Regions from separate parts of the Kocuria sp. SM24M-10 genome, predicted to be linked through region 1. Evidence: riboswitches for the same ligand, from Rfam matches in the RefSeq annotation. Region 1 holds a riboswitch; the other holds the start of a gene.
The links. A riboswitch is a leader RNA that binds a small molecule or an ion and turns the genes downstream of it on or off. The one in region 1 is predicted to bind glycine.
Positions count from the first base shown of each region.

Region 2: it holds a riboswitch for glycine, as region 1 does, so the genes downstream of both, ABL57_RS08850 (L-serine ammonia-lyase) here and gcvP (aminomethyl-transferring glycine dehydrogenase) in region 1, are expected to answer to the same signal.

Region 1 is NZ_LDNX01000116.1:6,421-17,897, reverse strand. It holds gene ABL57_RS13015 (DNA-directed RNA polymerase subunit beta') at 1-1,998, opposite strand, end outside; gene rpoB (DNA-directed RNA polymerase subunit beta) at 2,061-5,570, opposite strand; gene gcvT (glycine cleavage system aminomethyltransferase GcvT) at 5,816-6,925, opposite strand; gene gcvP (aminomethyl-transferring glycine dehydrogenase) at 6,922-9,774, opposite strand; glycine riboswitch at 9,939-10,046, opposite strand; gene rplL (50S ribosomal protein L7/L12) at 10,167-10,550, opposite strand; gene rplJ (50S ribosomal protein L10) at 10,647-11,171, opposite strand.
Region 2 is NZ_LDNX01000074.1:1,647-13,123, forward strand. It holds gene ABL57_RS08840 (DUF6807 family protein) at 1-508, shown strand, start outside; gene ABL57_RS08845 (Xaa-Pro peptidase family protein) at 505-1,575, shown strand; glycine riboswitch at 1,714-1,813, shown strand; gene ABL57_RS08850 (L-serine ammonia-lyase) at 2,279-3,709, shown strand; gene ABL57_RS08855 (hypothetical protein) at 3,877-4,239, shown strand; gene ABL57_RS08860 (mandelate racemase/muconate lactonizing enzyme family protein) at 4,153-5,244, opposite strand; gene ABL57_RS08865 (NAD(P)-dependent oxidoreductase) at 5,241-6,212, opposite strand; gene ABL57_RS08870 (Gfo/Idh/MocA family protein) at 6,209-7,597, opposite strand; gene ABL57_RS08875 (carbohydrate ABC transporter permease) at 7,678-8,613, opposite strand; gene ABL57_RS08880 (carbohydrate ABC transporter permease) at 8,606-9,565, opposite strand; gene ABL57_RS22980 (glycerate kinase) at 9,719-10,228, opposite strand; partial or broken gene ABL57_RS22985 (glycerate kinase) at 10,290-10,634, opposite strand; gene ABL57_RS08890 (sugar phosphate isomerase/epimerase) at 10,621-11,477, opposite strand, start outside.

The DNA of each region.
Region 1 (11,477 bases):
GTCCTCCGGCAGCGTGTCGTTGAACAGCACGCGGCCCAGGGTGGTCTCCACCAGGACCGGACGGCCCGGCTCCCAGCCCTCGGGTGCGGTCCAGCCCTCGAACGGCACGAAGTCGTCCAGCTCGATCCGGCACAGGGCGTTCAGGTGCAGCTTGCCCGCGTCGTGGGCCATGATCGCCTCGGCCACGGAGGAGAACGAGCGGCCCTCCCCCACCTCGCCCTCGCGGACGGTGGTGAGGTGGTACAGGCCGATGATCATGTCCTGCGAGGGCAGGGCGATCGGCTTGCCGTCCGAGGGCTTCAGGATGTTGTTCGAGGACAGCATCAGGATGCGGGCCTCGGCCTGGGCCTCCGGGGACAGGGGCAGGTGCACGGCCATCTGGTCGCCGTCGAAGTCGGCGTTGAACGCGCCGCACACGAGCGGGTGGAGCTGGATGGCCTTGCCCTCGACGAGCTGCGGCTCGAACGCCTGGATGCCCAGACGGTGCAGGGTGGGGGCACGGTTGAGCAGCACGGGGTGCTCGGTGATGACCTCCTCCAGCACGTCCCACACCTGGGGGCGGTAGCGCTCGACCATCCGCTTGGCCGACTTGATGTTCTGCGCGTGGTTGAGGTCCACGAGCCGCTTCATCACGAACGGCTTGAACAGCTCGAGCGCCATCTGCTTGGGCAGGCCGCACTGGTGCAGCTTCAGCTGCGGGCCGACCACGATGACCGAGCGGCCCGAGTAGTCGACGCGCTTGCCGAGCAGGTTCTGGCGGAACCGGCCCTGCTTGCCCTTGAGCATGTCGGACAGCGACTTCAGCGCACGGTTGCCCGGCCCGGTGACCGGGCGGCCGCGGCGGCCGTTGTCGAACAGCGAGTCCACGGCCTCCTGGAGCATCCGCTTCTCGTTGTTGACGATGATCTCCGGGGCGCCGAGGTCCAGCAGCCGCTTGAGGCGGTTGTTGCGGTTGATCACGCGCCGGTAGAGGTCGTTGAGGTCCGAGGTGGCGAAGCGGCCGCCGTCGAGCTGGACCATGGGGCGCAGTTCCGGCGGGATCACCGGGACGGCGTCCAGGACCATGCCCAGCGGGGAGTTGTCCGTGGTCAGGAACGCGTTGACGACCTTCAGCCGCTTCAGGGCACGGGTCTTGCGCTGGCCCTTGCCCGTGGCGATGGTCTCGCGCAGGGACTCGGCCTCCGCCTCGAGGTCGAAGGTCTCCAGGCGCTTCTTGATCGCCTCGGCGCCCATCGAGCCCTCGAAGTACATGCCGTAGCGGTCCACCATCACGCGGTAGAGCGCCTCGTCGCCCTCGAGGTCGTTGACCTTGAGGTTCTTGAAGCGGTCCCAGACCTGCTCGAGGCGGTCGATCTCCAGGTTGGCGCGCTTGCGCACGTTGGCCATCTGGCGGTCGGCGGAGTCGCGGAGCTTGCGCTTCTCGGCGGCCTTGCCGCCCTCCTCCTCGACGCGGCCGAGCTCGGCCTCGAGGTCACGGGCGATCGCGGCGATGTCGGCGTCGCGGGTGGCCTCCATCTGGGCCTTCTCCCGGTCCACGGCGGCCTGCAGGTTGGGCAGGTCGTCGTGGCGGGCGTCCTCGTCCACCGAGGTGATCATGTACGCCGCGAAGTAGATGACCTTCTCGAGGTCCTTCGGGGCGAGGTCCAGCAGGTAGCCCAGCCGCGAGGGCACGCCCTTGAAGTACCAGATGTGGGTCACGGGAGCGGCGAGCTCGATGTGGCCCATGCGCTCACGGCGCACCTTGGCACGGGTGACCTCCACGCCGCAGCGCTCGCAGATGATGCCCTTGTAGCGCACCCGCTTGTACTTGCCGCAGTAGCACTCCCAGTCCCGGGTGGGGCCGAAGATCTTCTCGCAGAACAGGCCGTCCTTCTCCGGCTTGAGCGTGCGGTAGTTGATGGTCTCCGGCTTCTTGACCTCGCCGTACGACCAGGTCCGGATGTCCTCCGCGGTGGCAAGACCGATCCGCATGAGGCCAAGTGAAGATTCGTTGGACATGAGGGTCCTTTATCTCTTTCTCTGGAAAGTTTGACGTCTCGTCGGGGGTGGAACGGAGGGTCTCAGACCTCTTCGACCGAGCTGGGCTCGGAGTGCGAGAGATCGATGCCCAGTTCCTCGGCCGCCCGGAAGACCTCGTCATCCGAATCGCGCATCTCGATGGTGTTGCCGTCGGCCGAGAGCACCTCGACGTTCAGGCACAGCGACTGCATCTCCTTGATGAGCACCTTGAAGGACTCGGGAACACCCGGCTCGGGGATGTTCTCGCCCTTGACGATGGCCTCGTAGACCTTCACGCGCCCGTGCACGTCGTCGGACTTGACCGTCAGCAGCTCCTGCAGCGTGTAGGCGGCGCCGTACGCCTCGAGCGCCCAGACCTCCATCTCGCCGAAGCGCTGGCCGCCGAACTGCGCCTTACCGCCCAGCGGCTGCTGGGTGATCATGGAGTACGGGCCGGTCGAGCGCGCGTGGATCTTGTCGTCGACCAGGTGGTGCAGCTTCAGGATGTACTGGTAGCCCACCGACACCGGGTCGGGGAACGGCTCGCCGGAGCGTCCGTCGAACAGCCGGGCCTTGCCGGACCGGTCGATCAGGCGCACGCCGTCGCGGGTCGGGTTGGTGTGGTCGAGGAGGTCGAAGATCTCCTCCTCGCGCGCGCCGTCGAACACCGGGGTCGCCACGTTCGTGGGACCCGACTGCTTCGGGAAGTTCGGCAGCCGGTCCAGCCACTCGGGGTCGCCCTCGATGGTCCAGCCCTGCTTGGCCAGCCAGCCGGTGTGCACCTCGAGGACCTGCCCCAGGTTCATGCGGCCGGGCACGCCCAGCGGGTTGAGGATGATGTCCACCGGGGTGCCGTCCTCCAGGAACGGCATGTCCTCCAGCGGCAGGATCTTCGAGATGACGCCCTTGTTGCCGTGCCGGCCGGCGAGCTTGTCGCCGTCGGTGATCTTGCGCTTCTGCGCCACGTACACCCGGACCACCTGGTTGACGCCCGCGGGCAGGTCGTCGTCCTCGTCGTCGCGGTCGAAGACGCGCACGCCGATGACGGTGCCGGACTCGCCATGGGGCACCTTCAGGGACGTGTCGCGCACCTCGCGGGACTTCTCGCCGAAGATCGCGCGCAGCAGCCGCTCCTCCGGGGTCAGCTCGGTCTCGCCCTTGGGCGTGACCTTGCCGACCAGGATGTCGCCGGCCTGCACCTCGGCGCCGATGTGGATGATGCCGCGCTCGTCGAGGGCGGACAGCACCTCCTCGGACACGTTGGGGATGTCCCGGGTGATCTCCTCGGCGCCCAGCTTGGTGTCGCGGGCGTCGATCTCGTGCTCCTCGATGTGGATCGAGGTGAGCACGTCCTCGGAGACCATCCGCTGGGAGAGGATGATCGCGTCCTCGTAGTTGAGGCCCTCCCAGGACATGTAGGCCACCAGCAGGTTCTTGCCCAGGGCCAGCTCGCCCTGGTCCGTGGAGGGGCCGTCGGCGATGACCGAGCGCTCCTCGACGCGCTCGCCCTCGGAGACGATCACGCGCTGGTTGTAGGTGTTGCCCGGGTTGGAGCGCGTGAACTTGTTGATCGGGTAGACGGTGGTCGTCCCGTCGTCGTTGAGCACGCGCACCAGGTTGGCGGAGACCTCCTCGACCACGCCGGCCTTGCGGGCCAGCACCGAGTCGCCGGCGTCCAGGGCCGCGTAGCGCTCCATGCCGGTGCCCACGAGCGGGGCCTCGGACTCGAGCAGCGGCACGGCCTGGCGCTGCATGTTGGCGCCCATGAGCGCGCGGTTGGCGTCGTCGTGCTCGAGGTACGGGATGAGCGCGGTCGCCACGGACACCATCTGCCGCGGGGACACGTCCATGAACTGCACGGCGGTCGGGTCGACCAGCACGGCCTCGCCCGAGCCGTCGGCGGCGCGCGCGAGCACGGCGTCCTCGGCGAACCGGTTGTCGGTGGTCAGCGGGGCGTTGGCCTGCGCGATCGTGACGCCGCGCTCGTCGTCGGCGGTGAGGTACTCGACGTCGTCGGTCACCACGCCCTCCACGACCTTGCGGTACGGGGTCTCGATGAAGCCGAACGGGTTGATCCGCCCGTAGGTCGCCAGCGAGCCGATGAGGCCGATGTTGGAGCCCTCAGGGGTCTCGATCGGGCACATGCGGCCGTAGTGCGAGGGGTGGACGTCACGGACCTCCATGCCGGCGCGGTCGCGGGAGAGACCGCCCGGGCCCAGCGCGGACAGGCGCCGCTTGTGGGTCAGCCCCGCCAGCGGGTTGTTCTGGTCCATGAACTGCGACAGCTGCGAGGTGCCGAAGAACTCCTTGATCGCCGCCACGACGGGACGGATGTTGATCAGGGTCTGCGGGGTGATCGCCTCCACGTCCTGGGTGGTCATGCGCTCGCGCACGACCCGCTCCATGCGGGAGAGCCCGGTGCGGATCTGGTTCTCGATCAGCTCGCCGACCGCGCGGATGCGGCGGTTGCCGAAGTGGTCGATGTCGTCGACGTCCACGACGATCTCCCGGGCCTCGCCGTTGCGCACGCCCTGGATGGTGCCGCCGCCGGCGTGCAGGGTCACGAGGTAGCGGATCATCGCGACGATGTCGTCGACGGACAGCACCGAGGCGTCCTCGTCCTCGAACGCCTTGTCCAGGCCCAGCTTCCGGTTGATCTTGTAGCGACCCACCTTGGCGAGGTCGTAGCGCTTGGCGTTGAAGTACATGTTGTCCAGCAGCGCCTGCGCGGCGTCGACCGTGGGGGGCTCCCCCGGGCGCAGCTTGCGGTAGATGTCCAGCAGCGCGTCCTCGCGCGAGTCGACGGTGTCCTTCTCGAGGGTGGCGCGGATCGAGTCGAACTCCCCGAACTCCTCGAGGATGCGGGACTCGCTCCAGCCCAGGGCCTTGAGCAGCACGGTGACGGACTGCTTGCGCTTGCGGTCCAGGCGCACGCCCACCTGGTCCCGCTTGTCGATCTCCAGCTCGAACCAGGCCCCGCGGGAGGGGATGATCTTGGCGGAGTAGATGTCCTTGTCCGAGGTGCGGTCCTGGCCGCGCTCGAAGTAGGCGCCCGGGGAGCGGACGAGCTGGGACACGACGACACGCTCGGTGCCGTTGATGACGAAGGTGCCCTTCTCGGTCATCAGCGGGAAGTCGCCCATGAACACGGTCTGCTGCTTGATCTCGCCCGTGTTGTTGTTCATGAACTCGGCCTTGACGTACAGGGGCGCCGAGTACGTGGCGTCCCGGTCCTTGCACTCGTCCATGGTGTACTTGGGCTCGTAGAACTCCGGCTCCGAGAAGGACAGGGACATGGTGCCCTGGAAGTCCTCGATCGGGGAGATCTCCTCGAAGATGTCGGAGAGCCCGGAGGTGCGGGCGATGCCCTGCTCACCGCTCTCGACGGCCTGCTGGACGCGGGCCTGCCAGCGCTCGTTGCCGACGAGACGGTCGAAGCTGTCCGTCTGGAGGGCCAGCAGGTTCGGCACGTCCAGCGGTTCGTGGATCTTGGCGAAGGAGATGCGGCGCGGGAGGTTCCCGTCGGCCGGGCGGTTAGCGGTTACGTTCGAATCGGTGCTCGAGGCGACCAAGATGGATTCCTTCCACAGACCTGCAGTTGAATCGCGCAGTTCCCGAGATCGGGGTTACGGGTGTGCGCGGGCCAGCGCGCTGAGCCGCTGGTTCGCGCCCCGGGGGTGCCCACCGCTATATGAAGGCACGCAGAATGAGGGACAACGCAAATATCCAGCATAGGCCGGAGCGGCCGGTCTGTCCACCCGGCCGGTGGACGCGGGCGCCCACCGGCCGTAGGATGAGGAATTTCGTGCCGTGCGTCTCAGCTGCGGCGATAGAAGGGCAGCCCGACGACCTCCACGGGGGCGCGGCGGCCCCGCACGTCGGCCTCGAGCGGGACCCCGGCCTCCAGCGCCGCCGGCCGCACGAGGGCCATGGCCACCGGGTGGCCGAGGGTCGGTGACGGGACGCCGCTGGTGACCTCGCCGACCGTCTCGTCCCCGGCGAGCACCGTGTTGCCGGCCCGGACGGGGCGGCGGGTGAGCCCCCGCAGGCCCACCAGCACCCGGGCCGGGGGCGCGGCCGCCTGCTCCTCGAGCGCCGCCCGCCCCACGAAATCGCCCTTGCTCCGCAGCGCCGCCTCCACGAGCCGGCCCAGCCCGGCCTCGAACGGCGTGATGTCCGGGCCGAGCTCGTGGCCGTACAGCGGCATCCCCGCCTCGAGGCGCAGCGAGTCGCGGGCGGCGAGCCCGGCGGGCACGACCCCGCGGTCCTCCCCCGCCGCGAGCAGCGCGTCCCACACGGTGCGCGCGTGCTCGGGGGCCACGTAGAGCTCGAAGCCGTCCTCGCCCGTGTACCCGGTGCGGGCCACGAGCGCGGGCGCCCCGGCGACCTCGGTGGTCGTGCAGGCGTAGTACCCCAGCTCCCGCACGGCGTCCGGGTCGGCGCAGCCGGCGGCGAGCAGCGTGTCGTGGGCCGCGGGGCCCTGGACGGCCACCAGGGCGGTGGCCTCCGTGCGGTCCTCGACCGCGACGTCGTGGCCGTCCGCGCGCTCCTCCAGCGCCCGCAGCACGGTCGCCGTGTTCGCCGCGTTGGGCACCACCAGGAACCGGTCCTCGGCCAGGCGGTAGGTGATGAGGTCGTCCAGGACCCGGCCGGCCTCGTCGACGAGGAGCGAGTACTTCGCCCGGCCGGGGGCCACGGCGCTCATCCGGGCGACGACCGCCGCGTCCAGGAACGCGGCCGCGTGCGGGCCCTCCACGGCGATCTCGCCCATGTGGGACAGGTCGAAGACCCCGGCGGCCCGGCGCACCGCGTGGTGCTCGGCGACGTCGTTGCCGTACTTGAGGGGCATCTGCCAGCCGCCGAAGTCGGTGCTCACGGCACCGGCCTCCCGGTGGGCGGCCTCCAGCGGAGTGGTGCGGGGGCTCATCGGGCGGCCTCCGCCGGCGCGGCCGAGGCGAAGGCCTCGATCGGCGGGCAGCTGCAGACCAGGTTGCGGTCCCCGGCGGCGTTCTCCACCCGGCCCACGGGCACCCAGTACTTCGCCAGCCGCAGCTCGGGCAGGGGGTAGGCGGCCTGGGAGCGCGGGTAGGCGCGCTCCCAGGAGTCGGCCGTGAGCACCTCCGCGGTGTGCGGGGCGTAGCGGAGCACGGAGTCCTCGAGCGCCACCTCGCCGTCGGCCACGGCCTGCATCTCGGCGTGGATCGAGCGCATCGCGGCCACGAAGCGGTCCAGCTCGGCGAGGTTCTCCGACTCGGTGGGCTCGACCATGAGGGTGCCGGCCACGGGGAACGCGAGCGTGGGGGCGTGGAAGCCGTAGTCGACCAGCCGCTTGCACACGTCCTCGGCGGTGACCCCGGAGGCCTTGGTGAGGGGGCGCAGGTCGAGGATGCACTCGTGGGCCACGAGCCCGCCGGGGCCGGTGTACAGCGTCGGGAAGACGTCCGCGAGCCGGGCCGAGACGTAGTTGGCGCTGAGGATCGCGGTGCGCGAGGAGGCGGTGAGCCCCTCGGCGCCGGCCATGGCGATGTACATCCAGGAGATCGGCAGCACCCCCGCGGAGCCGTAGCGGGCCTGGGAGACGGGGAAGGTCTCGGCGCCCGCGCCCGCGTCCGCGGCGGCGGGGTCCTCGGGCAGGAACGGCACCAGGTGCTCGGCGACCGCCACCGGCCCCACCCCGGGTCCGCCGCCCCCGTGCGGGATGCAGAAGGTCTTGTGCAGGTTCAGGTGGGAGACGTCCCCGCCGAAGCGGCCGGGACGGGCCAGGCCCATGAGGGCGTTGAGGTTGGCGCCGTCCACGTAGACCTGCCCGCCGGCGTCGTGCACGGCCGCGCAGACGGCGGTGACCTGCTCCTCGAACACCCCGTGCGTGGAGGGGTAGGTGATCATGATCCCCGCGAGCTCGTCCCCCACGGCCGCGATCTTCGCCTCGAGGTCGTCCAGGTCCACGGAGCCGTCCGCGGCCGTGGCCACCACCACGACCTTCAGGTCGGCGAGCACCGCGGACGCCGCGTTGGTGCCGTGGGCGGAGGACGGGATGAGGATGGTGGTGCGCCGGTCGTCCCCGCGGGAGAGGTGGTAGCGGCGGATCGCCAGCAGACCGGCGAGCTCCCCCTGCGACCCGGCGTTGGGCTGGACGGACACGGCGGCGTAGCCGGTGATCTCCGCGAGCCAGGACTCCAGCTGGGCGATGAGCTCCCGGTAGCCGACGGTCTGCTCCTCGGGGGCCAGCGGGTGGATCGAGGCGAACTCGGGCCAGCTGATGGGCTCCATCTCCGCGGCCGCGTTGAGCTTCATGGTGCAGGAGCCCAGCGGGATCATGGTCCGGTCCAGGGCCAGGTCCTTGTCCGCGAGGGAGCGCAGCCAGCGCATCATCGCGGTCTCGGAGCGGTGCAGGGTGAACACCGGGTGGGCGAGGTAGGAGTCGGTGCGCAGCAGCGCGGCCGGCAGGTCCCAGCCGGCGGTCCCGTCCGCGGGGGCGGAGGCCCCGAAGGCGGCCAGCACCGCGTCAACGTCGCGCTCGTCGTGCGGCTCCCCCACCGAGACGGACACGTGGTCGGCGTCGGCCCGGCGGACGTTGACGCCGCGCTCGGCGGCGGCCGCGACGACCGCGTCGGCGCGGCCGGGCACCTCGGCCAGGACGGTGTCGAAGAACGTGCCGTGCACCACCGGCACCCCGGCGGCGGAGAGCCCCTCGGCCAGCCGCGCGGCGAGCCCGTGCACGCGCTCGGCGATGGCGCGCAGCCCGTCCGCGCCGTGGTAGGCGGCGTAGGCGCCGGCGACGATGGCCAGCAGCGCCTGGGCCGTGCAGATGTTGGAGGTGGCCTTCTCGCGGCGGATGTGCTGCTCGCGGGTCTGCAGCGCCAGGCGGTAGGCCGGCCGGCCGGAGGAGTCCACCGAGACGCCCACCAGGCGGCCGGGCAGATTGCGCTCCAGGCCCTTGCGGCAGGCCATGAACGCGGCGTGGGGCCCGCCGAAGAACAGGGGCACCCCGAAGCGCTGGGCGGAGCCGACGGCGATGTCCGCGCCCTGCTCCCCCGGGGAGCGCAGGAGGGTGAGGGCCAGCAGGTCGGTGGCGACGGCCACCAGCGCGCCCTGCGCGTGGGCCTGCTCCGTGCGCTCCGCCAGGTCGGCGACGTCCCCGTCGACGCCGACCTGGGTCAGGACCACGCCGAAGAACTCGCCCTCGGGCAGGCCCTCGGCGAGGTCGGCGACGACCAGGTCGATGCCCACGGCCCTGCAGCGCCCGCGCAGCACGGCGAGGGTCTGCGGCAGGGTGCGGGAGTCCACGGCGACGCGGCGGCTGCCGGACCTGCGGTTGGCGCGGCGCATCATGAGCACGGCCTCGGCCACGGCGGTGGCCTCGTCGAGCAGGGAGGCGTTGGCCAGGTCGAGGCCGGTGAGGTCCATGACGGCGTTCTGGAAGGTCAGCAGGGCCTCGAGGCGGCCCTGGGAGATCTCCGGCTGGTACGGGGTGTAGGAGGTGTACCAGGCGGGGTTCTCGAGGATGTTGCGGCGCAGCGCGGGCGGGGTGACGGTCTCGGCGTAGCCCTGGCCGATCATCTGGGTCATCACCCGGTTCTTCGCCGCGATCCGGCGCAGGGCGGTGAGCGCCTCGTGCTCCGACATGGGCTCCGGCAGCCGCAGGGGCTCGTCGCCGGCGATGCTGCGGGGGACCGCGCGGGCGACGAGCTCGTCGAGGTCGGCCGCGCCGACGGTCTCGAGCATGATCCCGGTCTCGGCCGCGTCCGGTCCGAGGTGGCGTGGAAGGAAGGACAAGGTCAGCTCCTCGTGGTTCGAGGCCCGGTGGGGCCCGTCCGGCCCTCCCCGCTCTGTTCGCTGACCTGAGAGTTTTCACCGGCTCCGCGCGGGGGCCGGCTTGCACCGTCGGTGGTCCCCGCCCGGGGCCGGTGGCCGGGGGCGGTTGACCTCTTCAGAGTGGCCTGCTCGCAGCGGTACGGGTGCCTGAGAGATTCCCGGGGAGGATTTGCTCCTTCGGCGCCGCCGGCCGTCCGGGGGCGGACGGCGGCGGACTCTCCCGCTGCGGGTGGGCGGCCGATGTGGTTGTGCCTCCAGTGTCCCACACCCCGGCGGGCACGGCACGAGGCCCCGGACGCCGTGCGTCCGGGGCCTCGTGGGATCGGGTGCGCCGTGGCGCCTCCGGGAGGGTCCTACTTGAGGGTGACGGTGGCGCCGGCGCCCTCGAGGGCCTCCTTGGCCTTGTCCGCGGCCTCCTTGTTGGCGCCCTCGAGGACGGCCTTGGGGGCCGAGTCCACGAGGTCCTTGGCCTCCTTGAGGCCGAGGGAGGTCAGCGCGCGGACCTCCTTGATGACCTGGATCTTCTTGTCGCCGGCGGCCTCGAGCACGACGTCGAACTCGGTCTGCTCCTCGGCCTCCTCGGCGGCGGCGGCCGGAGCGGCGGCACCGGCGACGGCCACGGGGGCGGCGGCGGTGACGTCGAAGGTCTCCTCGAAGGCCTTGACGAACTCGGAGAGCTCGATGAGGGAGAGCTCCTTGAACGCGTCGATCAGTTCAGCGGTGGTGAGCTTGGCCATGGTGTGGCTCCTTTTCGATGGTGTGCCCCGGCCGGGTTCGTCGGCGCGGGACGGTCTGGTTCCGTGGTGAGAATGTGCCTCGCGGCGGGGTGCTGGTCAGGCGCCCTGCTCCTCGACCTTGGCGCGCAGCGCCTCGGTCGTACGGACGGTCTTGGACAGCGGGGCCTGGAACAGCGCCGCGGCCTGGGACAGGGACGCCTGGGCGGCACCGGCCACCTTGGCCAGCAGCACCTCGCGGGACTCGAGGTCCGCGAGCTGCTTGATCTCCGCCTCGCTGAGGGCCTTGCCCTCGAGGTAACCGCCCTTGACGACGAGCTGCGGGTTCGCCTTGGCGAAGTCACGCAGGCTCTTGGCGGCCTCGACGGGGTCCCCCGAGATGAAGGCGATCGCGCTCGGGCCGGCGAGCTGGCCGTCGAACGCGTCGATGCCCATCTCCTTGGCCGCGATCGCGGTCAGCGTGTTCTTCACCACGGCGTATTCGGCGTTCTCACCGAGCGAGCGGCGCAGCTCCTTGAGCTGGGCCACGGTGAGGCCGCGGTACTCAGTCAGGACAGCGGCGTCCGAGTTGGAGAACAGTTCCTTCAACTCGGCGACCGCGGCTGCCTTTTCCGGGTTCGCCATGGTACTCCTTCCGGTCTTCGATGCCGGCCGCTGCCGGAAGGGCCCGGGCACAGAAAAAGCCCCGCGCAGATGCCCGGGGCTCCGCGGCCCACCCCTGGTCCGGGGCGTGCTCGCTGTGCTGGTTCACCTGCGCTGGCCGTTCCTGGCGGAACTCTTACGGCTGCTCCCCGTTCCGCACGCTCCTGAACGGGGCGCACGAGGCAGGGAGAACACGACCGGCGGTCTTTGGTACAGTCCACCCTACCCGAGGGCCCCGGGCCCGCCAAATCGGCGCCGCCCGCGCGAAGCGGCTCGGTCCCCGGGCGG
Region 2 (11,477 bases), on a different contig from region 1:
GCGCCGCTGGACCTTCCGCCCCGTGACCGAGCACGCCTGGGAGCTCGGTCTGCGCTTCCGCCTCTCCCCGGCCGGGAACCGCCCCGTGCAGCTGGGCAGCCCGGGGGCCAACGGGCGCGCCGGCGGCGGCTACGGCGGGTTCTTCTGGCGCCTGCCGGCCTGCACGGACGCGGACGTGTTCACCGCGGCCGCCGCGGGCGAGGACGCCGTGCACGGAAGCGTGTCCCCGTGGCTGGCCTTCTCCGCCGAGTTCGCCGGGCGCCCCGCCACGCTCGTCCTGCGCCACGGAGGGCCGTCGGCCGACCCGTGGTTCGTCCGCGTCTCGGGCTATCCGGGGGTGGGCCTCGCGCCGGCCTGGGACGCCCCGGTGACCACCGGCCCGGAGGCCCCGCTCGAGCGGGCGGTGCACGTCCTCGTGGTGGACGGCCGCCTGGACGCCACCGGGGTGCAGGCCCTGCTCGACGCTGCCGCCGAGAGCCGCGGCCCGGCCGAGAGCCCCGGCGCGTGAGCTCCTCGGGCGCCGATCGGCCGGAGAAGCGGCGCCGGGTCCTGCGCGTGCTCCAGGAGCACGGCGCGGACGCCGTGCTCCTGGAGAGCGCCACGGCGGTGTCCTGGTACCTCGACGGGGCCCGCGTGCACGTCTCCCTCGCCGGCCCGCCGGTGGCGTCCGTGCTGGTGCACCAGGACGGGGACGAGGTGGTGACCTCCGCCAGCGAGGCGGCCCGGCTGACGGCCGAGGAGCTGCCCGACGACGTCCGCCTGCACGAGCTGCCGTGGCACGCCGCCCCGGCCGCCCCGGAGAGCTGGTTCCCCGCCGCCCGCTCGATGGCGGTGCTCGCCGAGGACTGTCTCGCGGCCCCGCTCCGGGCCGCCCGCGCGTCCCTGCTGCCCGGGGAGACGCTGCGCTACGAGGCCCTGTGCCGGGTCGCCGCCGCCGTGCTCACGGACGTGCTGAGCCGGGCCACCCCGCACAGCACCGAGCGGGAGGTCGCCGCCGAGCTGTCCGCCGGGCTGGTGCGGCGCGGCGCGGAGCCGATCGTGCTGCTGTGCAGCGGCGCGCAGCGGCTGGCGCACCGCCACCCCCTGCCGACCGCGGCCCCGCTGGGGCGGCGGGCGATGGCCGTGGTCTGCGCCCGCCGCGGCGGGCTGATCGCCAACGTGACCCGCTGGGTCCGCTTCGGTCCCGCCACCGCGCAGGAGGCCGACGCGGAGGCGGGGATCGCGGAGGTCGAGGCCGACGTCCTGGACGCCCTGCGCCCCGGGCTGCCGCTCGCGGACGTGCTCCCGGTCCTCCAGCAGGCCTATCCGCGCCACGGCTTCGACGCCGGGGAGTGGACCCGGCACCACCAGGGCGGCCCCGCCGGCTACGCGGGCCGCGATCCGCGGCTGGTCCCCGGTGTCCCGGACCGGGTGCACGAGCACCAGGCCTTCGCGTGGAACCCCTCCGCCCCCGGCGCGAAGATCGAGGACACCGTGCTGCTGGGCGCCGGCGGGCCTCGGCCGCTGTCGGTGGACCCCCGCTGGCCGGTCGTCCGGGTGCGCGGCCGGGACCGCCCCGCCACGCTCGAGCGCTGAACGGCGCCGGGCCGTGGCCGGCCGGCCGCGGCCCGGGAGACGCCGATGACCGGCGCCGCGGTGCGCGAGGGGCAGGCGCCGTTGCCTCCTGCGGCCGCCTCCACTAGATTGTGCTGACAGTCACACGACTGCCGCCATCGACGCGCAGCGGGAGAGACCCGCTCGGCCACACCGATCGGGCGCCGTAGGAGCAATTCCTCCCCGGGAAACTCTCAGGCCCAAGCACCGCCGCGCCGAGGCACCTCTGGAAAGTAGCGTGGCCTGGTCCGCGCTCGCCGACGGAGCAAGCCGCACCCCCTCCGGGTGCGGCGGAAACTCTCAGGCCGTGCAACAGATCGGGGAGGAACCCGCAGACCGCGCGAGCCCACCGCGCAGAAGCCCGGAGTTCCTCGATGACGACCACCTCGGCCCGCCGCGACCGCACCGGGGCGCGCCCGTGCCGCCGGAGGCGTCCGCGGGGACACCGCCTCCGTTGGAGGCCGACCCGTCCGCGGCGAGATCTCCCCGGAGAACCCGCCGTCGTCCCCCGAGCGCATGTCGCGGACGCCGCCGGTGGGCCCGTGCGAGTCACGCCCGGTCCGGTGCGGCAGCCGCCGCCGGCCGTCGTCCAGCAGGGGAGCCGGGCCGCAGCGCAGCGGCCGACGCCCTCCCGTCATCCCGTCCACCCCGTCCCGGGGCCGCCACTCTGTTCTGGAGCACCACCATGGCCATCAGCGTCTTCGATCTGTTCACCGTGGGCATCGGCCCCTCGAGCTCGCACACCGTCGGGCCCATGCGCGCCGCCCGCCGCTTCGCCGGGACCCTGGTCGCCCAGGACCTCCTGGAGCGCACCGCCGACCTGCGCGTGGACGTCTACGGGTCGCTGTCCGCCACCGGTCGCGGCCACGGCACGTTCACCGCGATCCTGCTGGGTCTGGAGGGCTACGACCCGGAGCAGGTCCGCCCCGACGAGGTGGAGGAGCGGCTGGCCGACATCGCCGGCACCGGGAGGCTGCGGCTGTGCGCGGCCCTCGGGCACCGCAGGGACCTCCGCTACGGCGTCGCGGACATGGTGCAGCACCCGCTGACCGTGCTGGAGCGGCACACCAACGGCATGCGCTTCCAGGCGCTCGACGCGGACGGAACCGTGCTCGCCGGCGAGACCTGGTTCTCCGTGGGCGGCGGGTTCATCGTCCGGGAGGGCGAGGAGGACACCGCCGCGGCCGAGTTGGAGGCCGCCAGCGCACAGGTGCCCCACCCCTTCCGCACCGCCCGGGAGCTGCTGGGCCACTGCGCGGGCACCGGCCGGCCGATCAGCGAGGTGATGCTGGCCAACGAGCGGACGTGGCGCCGTGAGGACGAGATCCGGGAGCAGCTGCTGCACATCTGGGCCGTGATGGAGGAGTGCAAGGACTCCAGCCTCCGGCGCACGGGCCCGCTGCCCGGAGGGCTGGACGTCGCCCGCCGCGCCCCGGAGTGGCACCGGCGGCTGCGCACCGAGGACCCGGACCGGGACCCGGGCTTCTGGCCGGAGTGGGTGAACCTCGTGGCCCTGGCGGTCAACGAGGAGAACGCCTCCGGCGGCCGGGTGGTCACCGCCCCCACCAACGGGGCGGCCGGCATCATCCCGGCGGTGCTGTTCTACGCCACCCACTACTCCCCCGCGGCCCGGGCTGCCGCCGCCGAGGGCCCGGAGGCGCTCGAGGCCGCCCGGCAGGACCTCGTGGTCCGGTTCCTGCTCACGGCCGGGGCGGTCGGGGTGCTCTACAAGGAGCAGGCCTCGATCTCCGGGGCCGAGGTCGGCTGCCAGGGCGAGGTGGGGTCCGCCTCCTCGATGGCCGCCGCCGGCCTGGCGGAGGTCCTCGGCGGCACGCCCGCCCAGGTGGAGAACGCCGCCGAGATCGCCATGGAGCACAACCTCGGGCTGACCTGCGACCCGATCGGCGGCCTGGTGCAGATCCCGTGCATCGAGCGCAACGCGATCGCCGCGGCCAAGGCCATCAACGCCGCCAAGATGGCCATGTGGGGGGACGGCACGCACCGGGTCAGCCTCGACCAGGTCATCGTGACGATGCGCGAGACCGGCAAGGACATGAGCCACAAGTACAAGGAGACCGCCCTGGGCGGACTCGCCGTCAACGTCGTGGAGTGCTGACCCGCCCCCCGTCCCGCGGCGGAGGGACCGCCCGCGCGGCCTCCCCGCCGCGCCGGCCGCCGCGAACCGCCCGGGCGGGCACGTCGTCCGTGGTCGGCACGTCATCAAGGGGCACACTGTGCCCCGGACTGGACAAAGGTCTAGCCTCGTGCCGAGGAGGTTTGCAGATGAGAATGACCTTGGCGGACGTGGTGGCCGCTCTCGGCGTGCTGATGACGGCCCCCGCGATGGCCGGCATGGGACTCACGCTCCTCGGGGGCCGGGCCCCGTACGACCTGCTCGTCGGCACGGTGGTGCTCGGCGTCGTCCTCACGATCGCCGGTCTGGTGCCCCGCTTCGAGCAGCACCGGCTCGGCTGGGCGAGCCAGACGGACGCGCTGCTGCGGGCCCGGCAGCAGGCCCGGCGCACCCCCGACGCCCCCGGTGACCAGGGGCCGGCGGGGTCAGACCGCGGCCTCCTGCAGGGCGGGCAGCGCCTGCTGCCGCAGCGCCAGGCCGAGTCCGGGGCGGTCCAGGAGCTCCAGCCGTGACCCCGTGACGCGCACCGGGGACGGCCCGGCCAGGACGCCGAGATCGGCGAACCCCGCGTCCTCGACCACCTCCACCATGGTCGGCTCCGCGAGGGTCAGCGCCAGCTGCCCCGAGAGCTCCGGCAGCAGGTGGGGGGCGATCCCCACGTTGTGGGTGCGGGCGAGCTCCACGATCCGCCGGAAGGGAGTGATGCCGCCCACCCGTACGATGTTCGGCTGGACGATGTCCACGGCCCCGGCGGCGATGAAGTCCCGGAACCGGTAGACGTTGTGCAGGTTCTCCCCGAGCGCGATGGGCACGCAGCTGAACCGTCGCAGCTGGCGGTAGCCCTCGAGGTCGTCCGCGCGCAGCGGCTCCTCCAGCCACGAGGGCGCGAAGGGCTCCAGCGCGTCCAGGGCCCGGCGGGCCGTGGGCAGGTCCCAGCGCTGGTTGGCGTCGATCATCAGGCCGCGGTCGGGGCCGAGCAGCTCGCGCACGGCGGCCACGCGCTCGACGTCCTCGCGCAGGTCGGGCCGGCCCACCTTGATCTTGACGGCGCCGAAGCCCGCGGCGACCCAGCGGCGCACCTGCTCCCGCAGCTCGTCGAGCTCGTAGTGCAGGTTCACGCCGGAGCCGTAGACGGCCACGTCCTGCTGCCGCCGGCCCAGCAGCGCGGGCACGGACAGGCCGGCCCGCCGGGCCCGCAGGTCCCACAGGGCCAGGTCGATCCCCGCGAGGGCGATGCCGGTGAGCCCCGTGCCGCCCTCGTGCAGGAACTTCCAGGCGTCGTCCCACAGCACCTCCGGGTGCTCGTCACGGCCGCGGACGAAGGCGGCGAGGTCGTCGTCGAGCAGCGCCTGCACGGCGCGCGCCCCGATGGTCGGGGTCCAGGAGAAGCCGGTGCCGGTGGCGCCGTCGTCGGCCACGACCGTGACGGCGATCAGGTGGTTGCGCGGGGCCTCGGGGCCCCAGCTGCGCAGCAGCCGGGCAGTGATCAGCTCGGTGTGCACGGCGGCGATGCTCATGCGGTGTCCTTCCCGTGCCGCCCAGCGCCGGCGAGCTCCCCGGAGGCCGGGTCACCGGCGTCCTCGCGGAGCTCGGTGCGCCAGGAGCGCGCCGGCTCCCAGCCCAGCTCCTCGCGGGCCTTGTCGATGCTGAAGGCCGGCGCCGTCCCGGTCAGGCCCGCGGCGAGCTCCTCGCTGCCGGGGACGAACTGCGGGATCAGCTCCGCCAGCGGGCGCCGGGCCAGGGCGTCGGCGGCGCCCACGAAGAAGGTGTCCCCGTTGCGGACGGCGCCCATCCCCTCGAGCAGCGCCTCGAGGAAGGTGGTGACGTCCCGGGCGTCCACGTAGTTGAACAGCGCCGGCGCGGCCAGCGCCGGGTCGTCCAGGCGCTCGCGCACGGTGTGCCCCTGCTGGGTCGGCGCGCCGGCCCACTCCTCGGGGGCGATCACGTAGCAGGGGCGGAAGGAGGCGTAGCGCACGCTCCCGCCGCGGGCCGCGGCGAACATCTGCGCGACCTGCTCGGCGACGTGCTTGGACAGCCCGTAGGCGTGCCACGGCCGCGGCGGGGTGTCCTCGGTCAGCGGGAGGGCGGGCGGCAGCCAGCCGGCCGGGGAGCCGTAGCCCAGCACGGTGGGGCTGCTGGCCATCACGATCCGGCGGGCCCCGGCCTCGGTGGCGGCCTCGGCCACGGTGTGGGCGATCACGGCGTTGGTCTGCAGGATGACGTGCTCGGGGGCGCTGAAGGGCACGGCGATGGCCGCGAGGTTGACCACCGCGTCCGGGCGCGCCGCGCGCATCAGCGCGAGCGTGGCCCCGGGGTCGGTGAGCTCGGCGGCCCGGTGCTCGACGGCCCGGTGCGCGGCCGCCCGCTGCGCCTCGGGCGGCAGGGCGCGGTCGACGCTGACGACGTCGTAGCCGGCCTCCGCCAGCCCGGCGACGACGCTGCGCCCGAGCCGGCCGGACCCGCCGGTGACCACCACCCGGGTCATGCCGGGACTCCGCTGCGCCGGTCCGCGGCGGTGCTGCCGAGGTCCAGGTCGGTGATCCGCACCGGTGCGCCCGTCTCGAGGGAGCGGTTGCCGGCGATGCCCACGGACACGGCCGCCACGCCGTCGCGGTAGCCGGAGGGCCGGCCGTAAGGGTCCTCCCCCGGTCCCCGGAACACGTCGGCGAGCAGGAGCCGGTCCCCGCCGCCGTGGCTGCCGGAGCCGTTGCGGACGGGCACCTCCTCGGCGGTCCCCCAGTGCCGCTGGACGACCAACCGCTCGCCGCGCCGCCGGGCCCCGCCCTGCTCCGCCCCGGCCGTGACCGAGGGGTCCACCGGGGTCCCGCCGGCGGCGGGCAGCACGGCCGCGCGCTCCACGACCTCCAGCTCGGCCCGGCCCTCGGTGCCGTTGACGGCCACCCGGTAGCCCTCCCAGGGCGAGTGGGCGTTGAGGGAGTAGGAGAGGGTGGCGCCGCGGGCGTAGTCGACCACGAGCGCGAGGTTGTCCTCGATGGTGATCCCGTCGGAGAACACGTCCTGGTCCCGGCGGTAGCCGTCGTGGTGCTGGTGGTCGAGGTAGAGCCGGCTGAGCCGCTCGTCGGAGCGCAGGTCCAGGGCGAAGGGGTCGCCGTCCGGCCCGGCGGGGCGGAGGACGCCGGCCCGCGCGCGGGCCTCGGCGTTGTCCCGCCCGTAGAAGCGGAGGCCGCCGGAGGCGTAGACCCGCTCCGGGGCGTCGGCCAGCCACCAGTTGACGAGGTCGAAGTGGTGGGAGGACTTGTGCACCAGCAGCCCGCCGGAGTTCTGCTTCTGCCGGTGCCAGCGGCGGAAGTAGTCGGCGCCGTGGACGGTGTCCAGCACCCAGCTGAAGTCCACGGAGGTGACCGTGCCGAGCGCCCCGGACTGCACGACGTCCTTGAGCGCGGTGTTGCGCGGGGAGTAGCGGTAGTTGAACGTGACCACCACGTGCCGGCCCGTCTCCTCCACGGCCGCGGTGACGCGGCGGCAGCCCTCCGCGTCGATGGTCAGGGGCTTCTCGACGACGGCGTCCGCGCCGGCGCGCAGGGTCTCGCAGATGTAGTCGGCGTGGGTGGCGTCGGGGGTGGTGATCACGACCCGGTCGATGGCCTGCTCGCGGATCGTGCGGGTGAGCGCCGCGGGGTCGAAAACCTGGACCGGCACTCCTGCGGTCTCCTCGACCAGCCGGCGGTAGTGCTCGGCCCGCCCGGGGTTGCTGTCGCCCACCGCCACCAGCTCGGCGACGTCGGCGTGGTCGTCCAGCAGCGAGCGGAGGTACATCTCGCACCGGTGGCCGGTGCCGACCAGGAGGTAGCGGGTCCGCCCCTCCCGCGGTGCCGTGCCGTCCGGGCCGGTGGGGTCTGCGCTGCGCATCGAGTGCTCCTTCTGCTGGGGTGGGTGGTCTTCGGTGGGGCTCCGTGCCGGCGGTCCCGGCGGCACGGAGCCCGGGCGGGTCACTTGATGCCGGTGGTGGCGATGCCCTTGACGAGGAACTTCTGTCCCACGAGGAAGGCGATGAACACCGGCAGCAGGGACACGATCGACATCGCGAACAGCGAGCCCCAGGAGGACTCCCCGGTGGCGTCCACGAAGGCGCGCAGCGCCACCGGGACGGTGAACATGTTCGGGTCGGTCAGGTAGATCAGGGCGCTGAAGAAGTCGTTCCAGGTCCAGATGAACGTGAAGATCGTGGTGGTGGCCAGGGCCGGGACCATCATCGGCAGGATGATCTGCCCGAAGATCCGGGCGTGGCCGGCGCCGTCGATCCGGGCCGCCTCATCCATGTCCCGCGGGATGCCGCGGATGAACTGGACCATGAGGAAGACGAAGAACGCGTCCGTGGCGAGCAGCTTCGGCACGATCAGCGGCCAGAAGGTGTTCACCCACCCGATCTGCGAGAACATGATGTACTGCGGCACGATCACCACGTGGAACGGCAGCATGATCGTGAGGAGCATCAGGGCGAAGGCCGGCTTCTTGAACCGGAACTCCAGCCGGGCGAAGGCGTAGGCGGCCATCGAGCAGGAGACCAGGTTGCCCACGATGCACCCCAGCACCACGACCGCGGAGTTGAACAGGTACACGCTGAACGGGCTGGACAGGGCGGTCCACCCGTCCGTGTAGTTGGCGCTTTCGAAGGTCTCGAGCAGGATGCCCGGCTCGCGGAAGATGATGTCGTTGGGGCGCAGGGAGCTGGCCAGCATCCACAGCAGCGGATAGATCATCACCCCGCCGGTGAGGATCAGCGCCAGGTGCTTGAGCAGGGAGCGGATCCGCCCCCGGGCGCCGGGGCCGCGGGACCGGCGGTTCGCCGCGCCCTCCGGCGGGGCCGGGACGGCGTCCTGCTCGGCCGTCGGGGCGGGGTCGTAGGCGATTGTCGAGTTAGTCATCGTAGAACACCCAATACTTAGACGCGATGAAGTTCAGAGCGGTGAACGCCCCGATGATGACGAGCAGCAGCCAGGCCATGGCCGCGGCGTAGCCCATGTCGAACTGGCCGAAGCCGGTCTGGTAGAGGTACAGCGTGAAGAACATCGTCGAGTCGGAGGGTCCTCCCCGGCCGCCGGAGACGATGAAGGCCTGGGTGAAGGACTGGAACGCCTGGATGATCTGCAGCACCAGGTTGAAGAAGATGATGGGGCTCAGCAGGGGCAGCGTGATCCGGAGGAACTGCGTGACCTTGCCGGCGCCGTCGATGGAGGCCGCCTCGTAGTACATGGTGGGGATCTGCCGCAGGCCCGCCAGGAAGATGATCATCGGGGCCCCGAAGGTCCACACGTGCAGCAGGATGATGCTGCCGAGGGCCGTGCGGGGGTCCGAGATCCACCCGATGCCCTCGATGCCGACGAGGGCCAGCACCTGGTTGACCAGCCCGCTGGTCCCGAACAGCTGCTTCCACAGGATCGCGATCGCCACGGAGGCGCCGAGCAGGGACGGCAGGTAGAAGACCGAGCGGTAGAACGCCAGGCCGCGCAGACCCCGGTCCAGGACCATGGCGATCGCCAGGGCGAGCGCCAGCTGCAGCGGGACCCCCACGAACACGTAGGTGAAGGTCACCTTCAAGGAGTTGTGCAGCCGCGCGTCCTCGAGCATCCGGGAGAAGTTCTCCAGGCCGATCCAGTCCGGGGAGCGCATCAGGTTGTAGTCGGTGAAGGAGAGGTAGAGCGACATCAGCATGGGGCCGAGGGTGATGACCACGAGCCCCACGATCCAGGGCGCCAGGAACACCGCCGCCGCCTTGTTGTCCCGCCGGTCGGCGCGGGATCCCTGCCGGCCGGCCGCCGCGCGCTTCCCGCGGCCCCCGGGCAGGCCCTTCCGGGTGATCTCCTCGACGGCGCTCATACCGGGACCGCCCCTCGGCGCAGCCGCGGCCGGGAGGCCCAGAGCGGCTCGGTGTGGATGTGCCTCGTTGTCATCGGTCTCTCCTCGGAACGGGTGGGAAAGCGTTTTCCACGTCTGCATTGCCCTCAAGGCTAGAGGTCGCACAGTGTGACGTCAACCACAATGGCGGATGGATCCGGTCATGTCGTCGTGCGTCCGGACCGGCGCGTCGCCCCCGCCCCGGGACGGCGCGCGGTCGAGCTGCCGGAGGGCCGCGGCCACGGCCGGCCCCGCGTAGTGGCTCGCCCGCGCCCGGGCCGCGTCCTCGGAGGGGGCGACGTCCACGAGGGACGCGGCGGCCCCGACGCCGGCCTCGCGCAGCTGCCGGGCGGACAGGGACAGCCGCCCGGCGACCGCCACGACGGGGATGCCCCGGGCCGCGGCCAGCGCCGCGGCGGCCAGCGGCGCCTTACCCTGCAGCGACTGCTCGTCCAGCGAGCCCTCCCCGACCAGCAGCAGGTCGGCCCCCCGCAGGCGCTCCTCGAGACCCACGAGCGCGGCCACGAGCTCGAAGCCCCCCTCCAGCACGGCGGGCGTCAGGGCCAGGAAGCCGGACGGGAATCCGCCGACGGCTCCCGCGCCCGGGACCCGGAAGGGCCGGGTCCCGGGCGTGCCGGCCAGCAGGGCGGCCCAGCGCCGCCCGGATCAGCTGGCCGCAGCCGTAGCTGTGCGCCGCACGGGCCGTGGCCGGGCTCGGCCGGACCTGGTCGAGCCCGGCGGCCTCGGCGGACTCGACCACCGCGGTGGTGCTGCCGTCCTCGGCCGTGCGCAGCGCCCAGCGCGCCCGCACGCGGGACCCGAGCGCGCCCCGGACCGGCGTCCGGCGCAGCTGCGCACCGGCCGCCACGGCGGCGTCCACCGTGCCCTCGCCGCCGTCGGCGAGCGGGACCGTGCTGATCCGGGCCCCGGGCCAGTGCCGCCGGACCCCGGCCGCGAGGGCCTCGGCCGCCTCGGGGGCCGTGAGCGTGCCCTTGAACTTGTCCGGCGCCACGACCACCCGGGGGCGTCCGCCGTCCTCAGGCGGGGGCACGAGCGGGCTCGCCCGTCAGGGACGGCAGCACGAGGGACGCCCAGCGCTGCTTCATCACGGCGAGCGTGACGTCGGCGTCCTGGTCGAAGATCTCCTGGTTGAAGATCTCCACCTCCACCGGGCCCGTGTAGCCCGCGGCGGCGACCCAGCGGCCGATCGTGGCGAAGTCGATCACCCCGTCGCCCATCATCCCGCGGGAGAGGAGGGCGTCGGCGGCGATCGGCAGGTTGAAGTCGCACACCTGGTAGGACGCCAGCCGGCCCTCGGCCCCGGCCCGGGCGATCTGCGCCTCCAGCTCGGGGTCCCACCACACGTGGAAGGTGTCGACCACCACGCCCACGGCCTCCGGGGGATGGGGGGCGGCGTAGTTCAGCGCCTGTTTCAGGGTGGAGAGCACGGCCCGGTCCGCGGCGTACATGGGGTGCAGCGCCTCGAGCACCAGGCGGACCCCGTGCTCCCGGGCGAAGGGCACGAGCTCGGCCAGCCGGTCGGCCACGCGGGCGCGGGCGGCCGCCAGGTCCTTGTCGCCGCGGTCGCCGGTGCCGCCGAGGACGTGGGCGGCGGCGGGCAGACCGCCGACGACCATGATCAGCTCGCCGGTGCCCAGGGCCGCGGCCTCGCGGATCGCGGCCCGGTTGTCCTCGAGGGCCGCCCGCTGCCCCGCCTCGTCGGCCGCCGTGAGGAAGCCGCCCCGGCAGAGGCTGGAGACCTGCAGGCCGGCGCGGGAGATCATCCGCGCCGCCTCCTCCAGGCCGGCCTCGGCCACGCGGTCGCGCCACACGCCGATGTGCCCGAGCCCGGCCCGGGCCGTGGCGTCGACGGCCTGCTGCAGGCTCAGCCGTC